3 regions of the Xanthomonas sp. NCPPB 2933 genome follow, and region 1 is predicted to be linked to each of the others. Evidence: predicted binding sites of a transcription regulator. Region 1 holds the regulator's gene; each other region holds the start of a gene.
The links. Region 1 encodes HrcA, which represses chaperone genes, less so after heat shock. Its sites were predicted from a motif close to TTNGCACTCNNNNNNNNNGAGTGCNAA; they were not measured.
Positions count from the first base shown of each region.

Region 2: rpoH (RNA polymerase sigma factor RpoH) is a predicted target of HrcA. The motif match lies at 2,455-2,481, and genes of this name have one in related genera.
Region 3: AC1PLU_RS03125 (co-chaperone GroES) is a predicted target of HrcA. The motif match lies at 3,548-3,574, and genes of this name have one in related genera.

Region 1 is NZ_CM161518.1:3,549,406-3,555,079, forward strand. Features, by position in the region: gene dnaK (molecular chaperone DnaK) at 24-1,949, opposite strand; gene grpE (nucleotide exchange factor GrpE) at 2,091-2,609, opposite strand; gene hrcA (heat-inducible transcriptional repressor HrcA) at 2,711-3,763, opposite strand; gene recN (DNA repair protein RecN) at 3,880-5,544, shown strand; gene fur (ferric iron uptake transcriptional regulator) at 5,655-5,674, opposite strand, start outside.
Region 2 is NZ_CM161518.1:4,812,088-4,817,761, forward strand. Features, by position in the region: gene AC1PLU_RS20335 (NAD(P)/FAD-dependent oxidoreductase) at 1-756, shown strand, start outside; gene AC1PLU_RS20340 (trimeric intracellular cation channel family protein) at 809-1,423, shown strand; gene rpoH (RNA polymerase sigma factor RpoH) at 1,569-2,444, opposite strand; gene ung (uracil-DNA glycosylase) at 2,642-3,367, opposite strand; gene AC1PLU_RS20355 (response regulator) at 3,382-4,224, opposite strand; gene ftsX (permease-like cell division protein FtsX) at 4,233-5,183, opposite strand; gene ftsE (cell division ATP-binding protein FtsE) at 5,180-5,674, opposite strand, start outside.
Region 3 is NZ_CM161518.1:719,334-725,007, forward strand. Features, by position in the region: gene AC1PLU_RS03105 (protein-disulfide reductase DsbD family protein) at 1-766, opposite strand, end outside; gene cutA (divalent-cation tolerance protein CutA) at 772-1,104, opposite strand; gene AC1PLU_RS03115 (endonuclease) at 1,413-3,206, opposite strand; RNA gene AC1PLU_RS03120 (sX9 sRNA) at 3,350-3,425, shown strand; gene AC1PLU_RS03125 (co-chaperone GroES) at 3,625-3,912, shown strand; gene groL (chaperonin GroEL) at 4,049-5,674, shown strand, end outside.

The sequences.
Region 1 (5,674 bases):
ACTCCCGACTCCCAAATCACGGCTTACTTCTTGTCGTCCTTGACCTCGGTGAACTCGGCGTCCACCACGTCATCGGCCGCCTTGGACGCCTGCGCGTTGCCGCTGGCTGCATCGGCGTTGCCGCCCTGCTCTGCCGCGGCGGCTGCCGCGTACAGCGACTGGCCGGCTTCTTCCAGGGTCTTGCTGCGCGCTTCGATCTGCGCCTTGTCGTCGCCCTTCATGGCCTTTTCCAGATCCGACAGCGCCGCTTCCACCTTACCGATCACATCGCCGCCAACCTTGCTGCCATGCTCGGTGATCGCGCTGCGGGTGGCGTGGATCAGGCCATCGGCCTGGTTGCGGGTCTGCACCAGCTCCTGGAACTTCTTGTCTTCTTCGCGGTTGGCTTCCGCGTCGGCGACCATGCGCTGGATCTCTTCGTCCGACAGACCCGAACCGGCCTTGATCTCGACCTTCTGTTCCTTGTTGGTCTTCTTGTCCTTGGCCGACACGTGCAGGATGCCGTTGGCGTCGATGTCGAAGGACACCTCCACCTGCGGCATGCCGCGCGGCGCCGGCTCGATGCCGGACAGGTCGAACTTGGCCAGCGACTTGTTGAAGCGGGCCTGCTCGCGCTCACCCTGCAACACGTGCACGGTGACGGCCGACTGATTGTCTTCGGCGGTGGAGAAGGTCTGCGAGGCCTTGGTCGGGATGGTGGTGTTCTTTTCGATGATCTTGGTGAACACGCCGCCCATGGTTTCGATACCCAGCGAAAGCGGGGTCACGTCCAGCAGCAGCACGTCCTTGACGTCGCCGGCCAGCACGCCGCCCTGGATCGCGGCGCCAACGGCCACGGCTTCGTCCGGGTTGACGTCCTTGCGCGGTTCCTTGCCGAAGAAATCGGCAACCGCCTGCTGCACCTTCGGCATGCGGGTCTGACCGCCGACTAGGATCACTTCGTTGACGTCGCTGGCACGCAGGCCGGCATCGTTCAACGCGGTGCGGCACGGCTCGATCGACTTCTTGACCAGGTCTTCCACCAACGCTTCGAGCTTGGCACGGGTCAACTTGATGTTGAGGTGCTTCGGGCCCGATGCATCGGCGGTGACGTACGGCAGGTTCACTTCGGTCTGCTGGCTGGTCGACAGCTCGATCTTGGCGCGCTCTGCGGCGTCCTTCAGGCGTTGCAGCGCCAACGGATCCTTACGCAGATCGATGCCCTGATCCTTGTTGAATTCGTCGACCAGATACTCGATGACGCGGTTGTCGAAGTCTTCGCCGCCCAGGAAGGTGTCGCCATTGGTGGCCAGCACTTCGAACTGCTTCTCGCCATCGACTTCGGCGATTTCGATGATCGACACGTCGAAGGTGCCGCCGCCCAGGTCGTACACCGCAATCTTGCGGTCGCCGCCGTTCTTGTCCAGGCCATAGGCCAGGGCTGCAGCGGTCGGCTCGTTGATGATGCGCTTGACGTCCAGACCGGCGATGCGGCCGGCGTCCTTGGTGGCCTGACGCTGGCTGTCGTTGAAGTACGCCGGCACCGTGATCACGGCCTCGGTGACCTTCTCGCCCAGGAAATCCTCGGCGGTCTTCTTCATCTTTTCCAGCACGCGCGCAGAGATTTCCTGCGGCGCCATACGCTTGCCATCGCTGGTCTGCACCCAGGCATCGCCATTGTCGTGGGCGAGGATGCCGTACGGCACGTGCGAGATGTCCTTCTGCACTTCGGCATCGGTGAACTTGCGGCCGATCAGGCGCTTCACCGCGTAGAAGGTGTTCTTCGGGTTGGTGACCGCCTGGCGCTTGGCCGAGGCACCGACCAGCACTTCGCCGTCCTTGGTGTAGGCGACGATCGAAGGCGTGGTGCGATCGCCCTCGGAATTTTCGATGACGCGGGCCTTGCCGCCGTCCATGATCGACACGCACGAGTTCGTGGTGCCGAGGTCAATACCAATGATCTTGCCCATGGATACGCTCCTGATGATTCTGTAGCTGTTTCCGGCGACGCCGGGTCTGGCTGAGATGTGGGGGTGGTGCGCAGGTGTTCAAGCCACCTGTACGAATCTGCGTTCCGCGTCCGCGCCGGCCAGTTCAGCCGGCAGCAGCCTTCAGTCGTGCTTGGCCACGACCACCAGGGCCGGGCGCAGCAGGCGATCGTTGAGCAAATAGCCTTTCTGGAACACCTGCACCACGTGGCCCGGCGCGATGCCCTCGGCCTCGCCCTGGCTGATCGCCTGGTGCTGGTCCGGGTTGAACGGCTGGCCGACCGGATCGAGCAGGGTCAAACCATTGTCGGCAGCGACCTTGAGCAGCTGCTTGTAGGTCATGTCCAGACCATCGCGCAGCGGGCTAGGTTGGCTGCCGGCAGCGGTCAGGCCCGCATCCAGGCTGTCGAACACCGGCAACAGCTCGCCCAGCAGCTTCTCGTTGGCGAACTTGCGTGCATTGTCGACATCGCGGGCGATGCGCTTGCGTTGGTTTTCCAGATCGGCGCGCTCGCGCAGGGCGTCGGCCTTGACCAGCGCGATCTCGCTGCGCAGCGATTCGATCTCGGCCTTGAGCGGATCGGTCTCGGGTGGGTTCTGGGACAGGTCTTCGGAGTCGAATTCGGAGTGGTCTTGGTTCATGTGCACAGTTCCCGGGCCGGCGGAACGCCCGCCCCAACGTCACCCCGTATGTGGGCGCCCGCGCGCGTTTCAAGCAAAACGATCGCCCCGATCGACTCCGGTTATCGCGATGCGGGTGGTTCCATGGCCGCGCCCAGCACCTGGGCGGCGGTCTGCACCAGCGGAATCAGGCGGTCGTAGGCCATGCGTTTGGGCCCGATCACCCCCAGCACGCCCAGCACCTGGCCATTGGCGGCATACGGTGCGGTGACCAGCGAGACGTCTTCCAGCGACACCATGCCGGTCTCCTCGCCGATGAAGATGCGCACGCCAGGGGCCTGGATGGTGCGTTCGAGCAGCTGCAGGATCTCGCGCTTGCTGGCGAAGGCCTCGAACAGCTCGCGCAGCCGGTCCAGGTCCGACAGGTCGTGCACACCCATCAGCCGGGTCTGCCCGGCCATCACCATGTCGTCGGCCTCGGCCGGCACCAGCGCCTCGCTGGCCAGGTCCACGCTGTGCGCCAGCAGCTGCTCCATCTCGTTCTTGGCCACGCGCAGCTCGCGCAGCAGCGAGGCGCGGATATCCGATAGCGCGCGCCCGGCAAACTGCGCATTGAGGTAATTGGCCACCCGCTCCAGCTCGGCCGGCTCGTAGGCGCGGCGCGGCTCGATCACCCGGTTCTGCACCTCGTTGTCGGCAAACACCAGAATCGCCAGCACCCGCCGCGCATCCAGCGCCACGAAATCGATGTGCCGGAAGGCGAACTGCTCGCGCCGCGGCGCGCTGACCACGCCGACGAAGTGGCTCATCGCCGACAGCATCTGCGAGGCGCTGCCCAGCAACGATTGAGTCCCGTTGCCGCTGGCAAGCTCGGCGCGCAGGCGGCGCACTTCTTCCTCGCCCGGCGGCTGCATCTGCACCAGGCTGTCGACGAACACGCGGTAGCCGTGCGCGGTAGGAATGCGCCCGGCCGAGGTGTGCGGAGAGCTGAGCAGCCCCACATCTTCCAGGTCGGCCAGAATATTGCGGATGGTGGCCGGGCTGACATCCAGCCCCGCATGCTGGGCCAGCGTCTTGGAGCCCACCGGCTCGCCGTCGCGGATGTAGCGGGCAATCAGCGTGCGTAGCAGCTGGCGTGCGCGGGGGTCGAGCGTTGGGGACTGTGACGCGCGCATGGGATCATCCGGTGAGACTGGGCATAGATAATCTCTGGCCCCGTGATTGGCAAGGGTCTCATTCCCTCGCCGCCCCTCCCACCCTAAGCTTGCCCAAAGCGTTCACACTCGATCCCATGCTCAGACACCTCTCCATCAAGGATTTCGCCGTCGTCCGCGCCACCGAACTGGAATTCGGACCGGGCATGACCGTGGTCTCCGGCGAAACCGGCGCCGGCAAGTCGCTGATGGTGGACGCGTTGGGCTTTCTGTCCGGCCTGCGCGCCGATAGCGGCGTGGTCCGCCACGGTGCCGACCGCGCCGAGCTCTCGGCCGAATTCCAGCTGCCCAGCGAACACCCCGGCCTGACCTGGCTGGCCGACAACGAACTGGACGACGACGCGCAATGCCAGCTGCGCCGCATCATCCGCGCCGATGGCGGCTCGCGCGCCTGGATCAACGGCCGCCCGGTCACCTCTTCGCAGCTGTCCGAGCTGGCGTCACGGCTGGTGGAAATCCACGGCCAGCACGAGCACCAGGCCTTGATGGCCCGCCACAGCCAGCTCACCCTGCTCGACGCCTACGCACGCAACAGCGCGCAGCGCGAACAGGTGCGCCAGGCAAGCCGGCAGTGGCAGGCGCTGCTGGACGAGCGCGATGCGCTCTCGGCGCAGGGCGATGTCTCCGACCGTATCGGCTTCCTCGAACACCAATTGGGCGAACTCGAACGCGAAGACCTGGACCCGGCCGCAATTGCCGCGCTGGACATCAATCATCGTCGTCAGGCGCATGCCACCGCGCTGATCGGCGCCTGTGAAAGCGTCGTCCAGCAGCTCAACGGCGACGATGGCGCATCGGCGCTGGGCCTGCTGCAAGGCAGCCGCCACGACCTGGCCCGCGTCGCCGAACACGAGCCGCGCCTTGGGGAGGTGGACGCACTGCTGGACAGTGCCGCAATCCAGATCGACGAAGCGCTGGCCCTGCTCGACCGCGTACGCGACGACCTGGACGCCGACCCGGCCCAGTTCGAAGCCATGGAACGCCGGCTCGGCCGTCTGCACGATCTGGCGCGCAAGCACCGCGTGACCCCGGACGAACTGGCCGCGCAGCGCGACCGCATGAGCCAGGAAGTGGAAAGCCTGCGCGGCGCAGACGAACGCCTGCAGCAGCTGGACAAGCACATCGCCACCGCAACCGACGTCTGGCGCAACGCCGCCGCGGCCCTCAGCGCCAGCCGCACTACCGCGGCAGACTCCTTGTCGGCCGCCACCACCACGCTGATCGGCGAGCTGGGCATGGGCGGCGGGCAGTTCCTGATCCAGTTGCAGCCGCAGGACACCCTGCGCCCGGATCCCAACGGCGCCGAGCGGGTGGAATTTCTGGTCGCCGCCAACGCCGGGCAACCGCCGCGCGCGTTGCGCAAAGTCGCCTCCGGCGGCGAGCTGTCGCGGATTTCGCTGGCGATCGAAGTCGCCGCACTCGGGCTGGACAGCGTGCCGACCATGGTCTTCGACGAAGTCGATTCCGGTATCGGCGGCGCGGTGGCCGACATCGTCGGGCAAAAGCTGCGCGCTCTGGGCGAAGAGCGCCAGGTGCTATGCGTCACCCACTTGCCGCAGGTCGCCGCCAAGGGCCACGCGCATTACCGGGTCAGCAAGGCGCCGGTGGACGGCATGACCCAGAGCGCGGTCGAACTGCTCGGCCCGCAGGCCCGTCAGGAAGAACTGGCGCGCATGCTGGGCGGTGTGGAAGTGAGCAAAGAGGCTCGCGCGGCCGCACGCAAGCTGCTGCAGAGCGCGTAATCGGCCCGGTTGCCGGGCGACACGCTCGGCGTTGTCGAGGCGGCTACCGTCTGCAAACGCACAAGGCGGCCGAAGCCGCCTTGTCGTTGCCGCCGTGCTGCGCGCCGGGTTTAGCGCACGCGCTTCTTGC
Region 2 (5,674 bases), 1.3 Mb from region 1:
ACGCTGGCCGAAATCGCCCGCCACACGCTCAAGGACGAGTTCCGCCACATCGATCCGCAGCAGGCGCGCGTGCGTCTGGTCGAAGCCGGCCCGCGCGTGCTGCCTTCGTTCCCGGAAGATCTCACCGACAAGGCGCGCAAGCAGTTGGAACGCTTAGGCGTGGAAGTGCACACCGGTACGCCGGTGACGCATATCGACGCGCTCGGCTATCAACTCGGCGACACCTTCGTGCCCGCGCGTACCGTCGTCTGGGCTGCCGGTGTGGCCGCCTCGCCGCTAGCGCGCACGCTGGGCGTGCCGCTGGATCGCGCCGGTCGCGTACTGGTGCAGCCGGACCTGAGCGTGCCCGGCCACCCGGAGATCTTCGTCGGTGGCGACCTGGCCTCGGTGCAGCAGGGTGGCCGCCCGGTGCCGGGCGTGGCGCCGGCGGCAAAGCAGATGGGCAAGCACATCGCCAAGGCGATCCGCGCGCGCCATCGCGGCCAGGCCACGCCGGCGTTCCGTTATCAGGACTACGGCAATCTGGCCACCATCGGCCGCATGGCCGCCATCGTGCATGTGGGCAAGCTCAAGCTGTCCGGTATCGTCGCCTGGTGGTTCTGGCTGGCCGCGCACGTGTACTTCCTGATCGGCTTCCGCAACCGCTTCGTGGTGCTGGTGAACTGGGCAATGGCGTACTGGAGCTACCAGCGCGCCGCACGCATCATCTTCGGCGGCGCAACCGACGACCCGCCGCCCAACAGCAAGGACGGATGACAGTGCGACGGGCGGTGCGCGATGCTGTGCCGCCCGTTCCCACTGCGGCGCCGTGACCACTCTCCTGTTCCTGCTGGATCTGCTCGGCACCTTCGTGTTCGCTCTCAGCGGCGCCACCGTGGCGGTGCGCAACCGTCTGGATCTGTTCGGCGTGCTGGTGCTGTCGTGCGCGGCCGCAGTCTCCGGCGGGATCGTGCGCGATGTGTTGATCGGCGCCACCCCGCCGGCTGCGTTGGTGCATCCGCAGTATCTGCTCATCGCCTGCCTGGCCGGGGTGGCCGGTTTCCGCTGGCATGCCGCGGTGGAACGGCTGCGCAACCCGGTGCAACTGTTCGACGCAGCCGGGCTGGCCTTGTTTGCGGTCTACGGCACCAGCAAGGCGCTGGACTACAACCTCAGCCCGCTGAGCGCCACCTTGCTGGGCATGCTCAGCGGCATCGGCGGCGGCATCGCGCGCGATCTGCTGGTAGCGCGTACGCCGGTGGTATTGCAAGCAGAGCTATATGCAGTGGCCGCACTCGCAGGCGGCGGCCTGGTCGCGATCGGGCATGTGCTCGACGTGCCGCAAGCCTGGTCGCTGGCGACAGGTGCGGGCGTGTGTTTCGGCCTGCGCTTCATGGCCATCCGCTATGGCTGGCATCTACCGGTGGCCCGTCTGCCGGAATAGCTGTCGTCGGCAAAAGCGATAATGCCGGGCGCATCATCCTGACGGTTCGTCAGCTTCTTGAAGGACATGAAAACTGCACACCTGCAACGCAAACGGCCCGGAAAACCGGGCCGTTTTTGCAACCTGACGCGCGTGATCGAACCGATCAAGCGACGAACAGTGCCTTCATCTTCTTCAGCGCGTTCGCCTCGATCTGGCGAATCCGCTCGGCCGACACGCCGTACTCGTCGGCTAGCTCCTGCAAGGTCACCTTGGAGTCGGAATCCAGCCAACGGCGCTTGACGATGTCGCGCGAACGCGTATCCAGACCGGACAGCCCTTCGCGCAACAGCTGCAGCTGGTTGTCTTCGCTGTCGTGACGCTCGTAGGCCTGCGACGGGTCTTCCTCGTTGGCGACCAGGTAGCTCACCGGCGACGGCGGGCCATGATCGTCGTCCTCATCGGACGAGGCATCGAAGCCGATGTCGCGACCGGACAGACGCGACTCCATCTCCATCACTTCGCGCTCGGAGACGTTCAGGTCCTTGGCGACCGCAGTCACTTCGGAGGCATTGAGCCAACCCAAGCGGGTCTTGGACTTGCGCAGGTTGAAGAACAGCTTGCGCTGCGCCTTGGTCGTGGCGACCTTGACGATGCGCCAGTTCTTCAAAATGAACTCGTGCATTTCGGCACGGATCCAGTGCACTGCGAAGCTGACCAGGCGTACGCCCATTTCCGGGTCGAAACGCTTGACCGCCTTCATCAGGCCGATGTTGCCTTCCTGGATCAGATCGCCCAGCGGCAGGCCGTAGCCGTTATAGCCGCGGGCCACATGCACCACGAAGCGCAGGTGGGAATGGACCAGTTCGCGCGCGGCGTCCAGATCCAGCTCGTCGCGGAAACGACGGGCGAGATTCTGTTCCTCATCGACCGACAGCACCGGGATCTGGTGCACGGCACCGATGTAGGCGTCCAGCGAACCGAGCGCACTGGGAATCGGGAGATTGTTTGCCACAAGGGCAGTCGAGGTAGTCTGGTTCATAGGCACCATCTTAGCAGTCGAACTATTGGACTGCCGGGTACAGTAAGAGTTCCCAGCGTTCCATTTATAGGACGTTCGGGCTTTTGACCATACCGGCGTTCCAGCGGCCAACTCCACGAATCGATGGATAAGTTATCACCGCCACGCTGCGAAGACCGTGACAAAAGCAATGCGAAATGCGGTGCCGCCCGACCTGTTCAGCCGCGGGCGGGCGTGGTGTCAAGCGCGTTACGCGGTGGGAGCGACCAGTCGATCGGGCCGAGCCCGCGCCGCTGCAGATGGTCGTTGGTCTTGGAAAAGTGCTGGCAGCCCAGAAAGCCGCGGTGCGCCGACAACGGCGAGGGATGCGGGGCCTTGAACACGCGATGGCGCGCCTGGTCGATGACCTTGCCCTTGGACTGCGCATAACTGCCCCACAGCAGGAACACCAGGCCTTCGCGCTCGCGGTTGAGCGTTTCCACAACGTGATCGGTAAAGCCTTCCCAGCCCTTGTTCTGGTGCGCGCCGGCACGCCCCTGCTCCACCGTCAGCACCGCATTGAGCAGCAGCACGCCCTGGCGCGCCCACGGCATCAGATAGCCGTGGTCCGGTCGTGCGATGCCCAGGTCGTCCTGAATCTCTTTGTAGATGTTGAGCAGCGACGGCGGCACCGGCACGCCGGGCAACACCGAAAAGCACAGCCCATGCGCCTGGCCTTCGCCGTGATACGGGTCCTGGCCCAGGATCACCACCTTGACCTGCTCGAACGGGGTGGCATCGAAAGCGGCAAAGATCTGCGGGCCGGGTGGAAACACCCGCGCGCCAGCCGCCTTGCGCTGACGTAGGAAGGCGGACAGTTCCTGCATTTCCGGGCGCAGCAACCAATCGCCCACGCGCGCCTTCCACGACGGTTCCAGCTGGATACGTGCTTCTACTTCGGCCACATCTAACATTTCAGTCATAGCGTGACAGCCTGATCCTCAAGCCGTGCCAGGCGCAGCTGGAACAACACCTTGGTCACCAGCAGCCGCTCTTCAATGGGTTTTTGCACCAGATCGTTGGCGCCGGCGCGTAGCAGTTCGGACTGGTTGCGCGGGTTGGTGTCGCCGGTCATCACCAGCACCGGCAGGCGGCGCTTGCCGTAGGCGAAATCGATGCGGATGCGCTCGACCACGTCGCGGCCGTTGAGCTCGCCTTTCAGGGTCACATCGGTCAGCACCACGTCGATGCGGCGCTCGGTGCGGCCCAGCGATTCGGCGGTGAGCAGTGCGAAGGCGTCTTCGGCGGTGAGCACATGGATGACCTTCAGGCTCTGGCGCTCGAGCATGCGCTTGGTCGCCTCCGCCACCACGCGGCTGTCTTCGATGTACAGCACGGTCGCGCCGACGATCGGCTCGGGCTGCACGTAGCCGCGGATGAAGGTCGCCAGGGCTTCGTGGCCCAGTGCCTTGTCGAAATAATCGGTGACGTACTCGGTGAAGCGACGCTCCACCAGATGCTGCTGCGCATCGCCGGAGACCACGATCACCGGCACGTAGGCCTGGCCGGCCGCTTCGCGCACGCTGCGCGCCAGGGTCAGGCCATCGCCGTCGGGCAGCGACAGCGAGGTGGTGACCAGATCCACCGTGCCGGCTTCCAGCGCCTGACGCGCCTCGGCAATGCTGGAGCAGCCGATCACCTGCACATTCGGCAGGTCGCGGGTCAGCACATCGGCAATCAGCTTGCGCACCAGCTTCGAGCCATCGACCACCATCACGCGCGGCGCGTCGCTGATCAGGTGTTTGAGATCTGGTGGATGCATGGCAGGCCTCAGGTCTCGGTGGGACGGGTCTGGCGAAGGAAATGGCCGGTCACCAGCCAGGCGCCCAGCCAACCCAGGACCAGGGTGCCGACCAGCACCATCGCAGAATGCAGCAGATCCAGCCCGTGCAGGGTAAAAGAACTGCCATAGCTATCGGCCAATGTCGCCAACGGTGCCTGCAAGGCCAGCCCGGAGGCGGTGATCAGCGCGAGCGCAACCGCGCCGGCACCCAGCCCGTACCACGCACCCAGATACAGAAACGGGCGCCGGATGAAGCCATCGCTGGCGCCCAGCAGCTGCAGCACGCCGATTTCCTCGCGCCGCGATTGGATATCCAGCCGCACGGTGTTGCCGACCACCAGTACCGCGCCGACGCCGAGCAGTGCCGAGAGCACCTGCACCAGACGCTCGCCAAAGCGCAGCCAGCCATCCAGGCGTTTGCGCCACAACGCGTCGTGCTGCACCTGGTCGGTCTGCGGCAAGGCCTGCAACGCGCCGGCCAGTTGCGCATCGTCGGCCGCATCGGTCGGGGTGACGATCAACAGCGTGGGGAGCGGGTTGTCGCCGAGCGCATCGATCGCCTCATTGAGCTTGGCGCTTTCGCGCAGCTCGGTCAGTCCTTGTGCGGGCGTGCGCAAGGTGACCTGGGCGACGTCCGGGCGCGCACGCAATTCGCCGGCCAGGGCCTGTGCGGCATCGGCGCCGATATCGACCTTCAGGAACAGATTGATCTCGCGCGATTGCTGCACGCTGCCGGCCAGCAGCTTGACGTTGTCCAAGGCGATCGACAGCCCCAGCGGCAAGGCCAGTGCCAGCGCCATCACCACGATGGTCAGCAAGGTGGCCCAAGGCTTGCGCATCGCGCGGCCCAGGCTGAAGGCGATGCTGTGCAGATGGTGGTCGATCCACACGCCGAACCGCGAGGGTGCGGCGGCTTCGGTATTGGCGGGCTTGCTCATTCGGCCAGATCCTGCGGCGAGATGTCGTCGACCAGCCGGCCGTGATCCAGGATCAGCACGCGCTTGCGCATCTGCTTGAGCAGGGCCAGATCGTGGCTGACCACCAGCACGCTGGTGCCGCGCGCCGGCAACTCGGCGAACAACTGCATGATTTCAGCGGCCAGCGCCGGGTCGAGATTGCCGGTGGGCTCATCGGCCACCAGCAAACGCGGCTCGCCAACAATGGCACGGGCGATGCCCACGCGCTGCTGCTCTCCGGCCGACAACTGCGACGGCAAGGCCTTTTCGCGATGAGCCAACCCAATCCGCTCCAGCGCCGAACGCACACGCTTGCCGATCTCGGCGCGGCGGGTGCCACGCAGGATCAATGGCAATGCCACGTTCTCGGCGATGCTGCGGTCGGTGAGCAGGCGATGGTCCTGATAGACCGCGCCCACCTGGCGACGATGCAACGGGATGTGCCGGCCGCGCACCTTGAGCAGGTTGCGTTC
Region 3 (5,674 bases), 2.6 Mb from region 1:
GCGGCAGCCCGGTCCGCACGCCGCCGGCGCCTTCCAGTGCCAGCGAGGTGCGGTCGCGGTAGATGTAATAGCCAGCCGCCGGGGTGAAGCGCAGCAACAGGCTGTTGCCGTCGCCGACGATGGCTTCGAAGGTGAAGGCCTGCTCGGCCGGCAGTGGCAGTGCGTCCACGCCGGCTGCCTGGCCGGGGCTGCCGAACAGGCGCGGGGCGGCAGCCGGCGCGCGCGGCACCAGCGACCCCAGGTTTTCGCGCTGTGCGGCAGGCGCAGCGGCGGCGGGCGATGCCGATGCCGTCGAGGCCTCGGGCAGGCTCACGCGCAGTTCGCGACGCTGCGGCGGGTAGCACACGCCGGCATCGGCGCAGCCCTGGTACTGCACCTGCAACACCGCGGTCTGCAGCGCAGGCTCGGCCTTGCCGGCCAGCTTGGCCTGCAGCTGCTTGCGGTAGGTCTGCACCTGGCCGAAGAACTCGTCGTGCTTGCTCTGCCCTTCCGGCAGCGCCAGTTCACCGGCGGCAAAGCCTTGCCCGGCTTTGACGCTGATGCGGTGGCGATACAGGTAATAGCCCGGCGCGATCTTCCAGCTCAGTGCGATGCTGTCGCGGCTATCGGCCGTGGCGCTCAGCGTGAATGCCTGATCCACCGGCAGCAGGTCGGCCTCGGTGACGGCGGCCTGCGCGGGCAATGGCGCCAGCAGCGCCAGCGGGGCTGCGAACAACGGTACGGCCAGCAATGCGCAGCGGGCGATCCAGCGGGACAGAGACTTCATGGACGTCAGGATTCCTTGCGGGTTTCGGCCCGGACCCAATCGAGATATGCCGGCAGCCCGGCGCTGGCTTGGACCGCAACCGCCTCCGGCAGTTCATACGGATGCAGTGCCTGCAGCCGCGCAATGGCGTCGGGCAGGCGGTCTTCCCAGGTTTTGATCAACAGCTGCACTTCCTGACTGCGCTCGATCGTCCCATTCCAGCGGTACAGCGACTGCACGCCGGGCACCTGCGTGACGCAGGCGGCCAGGCGTTCGTTGAGCAGCGCGTGCGCAATGCGATCGGCGCTGTCGGCATCCGGGCAGGTACTGAACAACACATGGAGGGAAGAGGCGCTCACGTAGCTGCGCAGTGTAATCCTTCGCTTACGCGGGATCGACCGCACGTTCCGGAACGCGGCGTTGACTTCGCGGAATACAGCTTCCGGCAATCGATGCGGGCCGCGTATTGGCAGTCGGGCGCTGATGACCGGCAAGGTTCGGTGCGATGACCGGCTGCGCGGGAGCGCCACCGCTGCGGTGGTCCAGGGCGCGAATGGAACGTTGGCCAGGATAATGTCGCCAGGCCGGCATTCGAGCTGCATCCAAAGCCGATTGGCCGGTGAACCACATCACCGGCCCGACGCACTGGGCGCCGGGCCGGGATGGATCAATTGGCCAGTTGGCAGCTGGCCGGCTTGGCCGAGGTGAACAGGCTCGATGTCGCCCATTCGGGGTGATCCACGAACGGGTTGCGATTGCCCTGGAAGCTGAAAACCACCTGGTTGCGCGCGCGCTCGGCATCGTCCGGCGGGTCGGCCTGGTGCCAGGCCAGCAGCGTGGACAACAGCCCCATGTAGGCCGGGGAGGCAGAGGTCTGCACGATCTTGCTGCGGTCGTCGGTGAGCTCCAGGTCCGGCTCGGACTGCCCGGTGGCCGCATCAAGGCCGCCCTCGTAGCGGATCGCCATGTACATCACCGCGCGTGCCATGTCGCCCTTGCGCTTGCCCCACACTTCGAAGGTGCCACCGTTGCCGTCGGGCGTGCGCACCCAGTTGGAATTGCCCGGATAGCGCCCGCTGCCGCCGCCACTGCCGTCGTTGACCTCGGTCACCCGCTCGCCGCAGCTGCTGGTGCAGGTGGCGTAGGGCTTGTTGCCGCGGTCGGCGTTGAAGCCGGTGTCGGTCAGATACAGCATGTGGGTGTCGGTGTAGGGCGCATACGGCAGGCCCTTGTCGCCGCTGGCGCTGCCGAAGCCCAGCGAGTTGGGCCAGGTGTGCTCGCGGTTGTAGGTCAGCCCGCTGCCGGTGCCGGCGCGGTCACTGCCCTTGGCATAGCTGCGGTTGCGGTAGGCGTCCAGGATCCGGCCGCTGTTGTTGGGATCTTCGTCGGCCATTTCCAGAATGGTCCAGGTGCTGGTGCCCGAGCCGCTGTACGGATAGACCGTGTGGCCCTTGATCACGGTGTGCAGCGAGCAACGCAGCTGGCTGGCATTGGCGGTGTTCACCCGCGAGTAGTAGCCGGTGCCGCCGCCGCTGGCCGTGGCCACGGTGAAGGCGATGGACTGGTTGGCGGCCGGGCTCAGCCCGCTGGCGTCGCGGATGGCGCTGGCGGTGATCGCCAGGGTGCAGCGCTCGCCGCCGACCAACGCCGTGTTGGTGGACAGGCTGAAGCGGGTACCGCTGGTCGGGTAGCTCAGCGCCACCGTGCCGGAGCTGGCGCAGCTCAGCGCGAAGGCGCCGCTGCTCAGCGTCACCGCCTCGCTGAAGCCCACGCTCAGATCGCCGGCCGCCGGGAAGTTGGTGGCGCCCTGGGTCGGGGTGGTGCTGGTGATCGAAGGCGCAGCGCCGGTTTCGCCGCCACCGCCGCTGCTGTTGAAGGTCTGGCCGCGATTGCACGCGCCAAACGTCTGCGCCGACGAGCCGGCCCAGCTGAAATTCGCCGCGCTGCTGCCGGTGCCGGTGAGTTGCAGCGAACTGCCGACCGCGCTGCTGTTGCTCTCGCTGACCGGCAGGTTCTGGCTGGTGACGCCGGCGGCCGGGCCCCCGCTGCCGGTGATGGCGCCTTCGTAACTGAGGAACTGCACCAGCTGACCGCTCGGGTCCACCAGCGCCACACCGTCGTTGGGCCCGTTCTGCACGCCGTTGCTGGCATAGCTGACCGTGGCCACGCGCACCTGGCTGCCGCAGCTGACCAGACTGCCGGCCGGCACCGCCGTGTTGGCATAGACCGTGGCCGCGCTCGGCGCGCTGCCGTTGTACAGATAGATGCGGTAGCCGCTCAGCGATTCGCCGGCGGTGGCCACCACTTCCACGGCTTCGCCGCTGTCGCCGGAGGCGCCCGCGTCGTCGTAGTGCAGTTCGTTGATGAACACCGCGGCGTGGGCGGTGGGGATGGCCAGTGCGAACGCACAGGCCAGGGGAAGCACGCAGCTCAGGGACACAGCACGGGACGGCAACCTCATCGACAGCTCCTTGTGATCGGGGAATGCGTTGCCGACTGTAAAACGTGTGCATGACAATCGGTGGAACCTGGTTCCAATTCTAGAGCGACCGACAAAACTACTGCGCGTCTGCCAGGCGGGCGCGGCCGGTGCTCGGACTCCTCATGTACCACTCGTACACTGCGGTTCCTCCGCGCCGTCCGCGCCCACCTGACAACCGCTCGCTACGTTTTGTCGGCCGCTCTTGGTCCCTCGCGGGGAAGCGCTTGTCGAAATTTTTTTGCCCCTAGCCCTTGAAAGCCGCCCGCGCAGCACAATCTTTGGCCCGCACCCGCTCTGTCGGGTTTTTTCCGCGCGCTGTGCTGGCAGTCGTCACATACGAGTGCTAACATCGCCGATAATTTCCAGACCAATCAATCACTTAAGAGGGTCTTTCTCTATGAGCATCAAGCCGCTTCACGACCGCGTTGTAGTCAAGCCGATCGAAGCCGACGAAGTTTCCGCCGGCGGGATCGTGATTCCGGATTCGGCCAAGGAAAAGTCCACCAAGGGTGAAGTCGTCGCCATTGGCGCCGGCAAGCCCCTGGACAACGGCAGCCTGCGCGCGCCGGTGGTCAAGGTCGGCGACAAGGTCATCTACGGCCAGTACGCCGGCAGCAGCTACAAGGCCGAGGGCATCGAGTACAAGGTGCTGCGCGAAGACGACATCCTGGCGGTCATCGGCTGATAGCCGTTGCCCGCGGGATTCGGGAGTGGGGATTCGGGATTGGCCACTGCGCTTGGCGCAGCTGATCCCGCATCTCCCCCGAACCCCGCTCTAGCCAATCCCCAATCCCTAATCCCAAATTCCGGAGTTACAACAAATGGCTGCTAAAGACATTCGTTTCGGTGAAGACGCACGTACCCGTATGGTCCGTGGCGTCAACGTTCTCGCCAATGCCGTCAAGGCAACCCTGGGCCCGAAGGGCCGCAACGTCGTGCTCGAAAAGAGCTTCGGCGCGCCGACCATCACCAAGGACGGCGTCTCCGTCGCCAAGGAAATCGAACTGGCTGACAAGTTCGAGAACATGGGCGCGCAGATGGTGAAGGAAGTTGCGTCGCGCACCAACGACAACGCCGGCGACGGCACCACCACCGCCACCGTGCTGGCCCAGGCCCTGATCCGCGAAGGCGCCAAGGCTGTGGCCGCCGGCATGAACCCGATGGACCTCAAGCGCGGTATCGACCAGGCCGTCAAGGCCGCCGTCATCGAGCTGAAGAACATCTCCAAGCCCACCACCGACGACAAGGCGATTGCCCAGGTCGGCACCATCTCGGCCAACTCGGACGAATCGATCGGCAACATCATTGCCGAAGCGATGCAGAAGGTCGGCAAGGAAGGCGTGATCACCGTTGAAGAAGGCTCGGGCCTGGAAAACGAGCTGGACGTGGTCGAGGGCATGCAGTTCGATCGCGGCTACCTCTCCCCGTACTTCATCAACAACCAGCAGAGCCAGTCGGCCGATCTGGACGACCCGTTCATCCTGCTGCACGACAAGAAGATCTCCAACGTGCGCGACCTGCTGCCCGTGCTGGAAGGCGTGGCCAAGGCCGGCAAGCCGCTGCTGATCGTGGCTGAAGAAGTCGAAGGCGAAGCGCTGGCGACCCTGGTGGTCAACACCATCCGTGGCATCGTCAAGGTCGTGGCCGTCAAGGCACCGGGCTTCGGCGACCGTCGCAAGGCGATGCTGGAAGACATGGCCGTGCTGACCGGCGGCACCGTGATCTCCGAGGAAGTGGGTCTGGCGCTGGAGAAGGCCACCATCAAGGACCTGGGCCGTGCGAAGAAGGTGCAGGTCTCCAAGGAGAACACCACCATCATCGACGGCGCCGGCGACTCGGCCACGATCGAAGCCCGCGTTGGCCAGATCAAGACCCAGATCGAAGACACCTCGTCCGATTACGACCGCGAGAAGCTGCAGGAACGCGTGGCCAAGCTGGCCGGCGGCGTTGCAGTGATCAAGGTCGGCGCTTCGACCGAAATCGAAATGAAGGAAAAGAAGGCCCGCGTCGAAGACGCCCTGCACGCCACCCGTGCAGCCGTCGAAGAAGGCGTGGTCCCGGGCGGCGGTGTGGCCCTGGTGCGTGCGCTGGTGGCGGTCGGTAACCTGACCGGTGCCAACGAAGACCAGACCCACGGCATCCAGATCGCCCTGCGCGCCATGGAAGCCCCGCTGCGCGAAATCGTGGCCAATGCCGGCGAAGAGCCGTCCGTGATCCTGAACAAGGTCAAGGAAGGCACCGGCAACTACGGTTACAACGCGGCCAACGGCGAGTTCGGCGACATGGTCGAGTTCGGCATCCTGGACCCGACCAAGGTCACCCGTTCGGCGCTGCAGAACGCAGCTTCGATCGCCGGCCTGATGATCACCACCGAAGCCATGGTGGCCGATGCCCCGAAGAAGGACGAGCCGGCAATGCCCGGCGGCGGTGGCGGCATGGGCGGCATG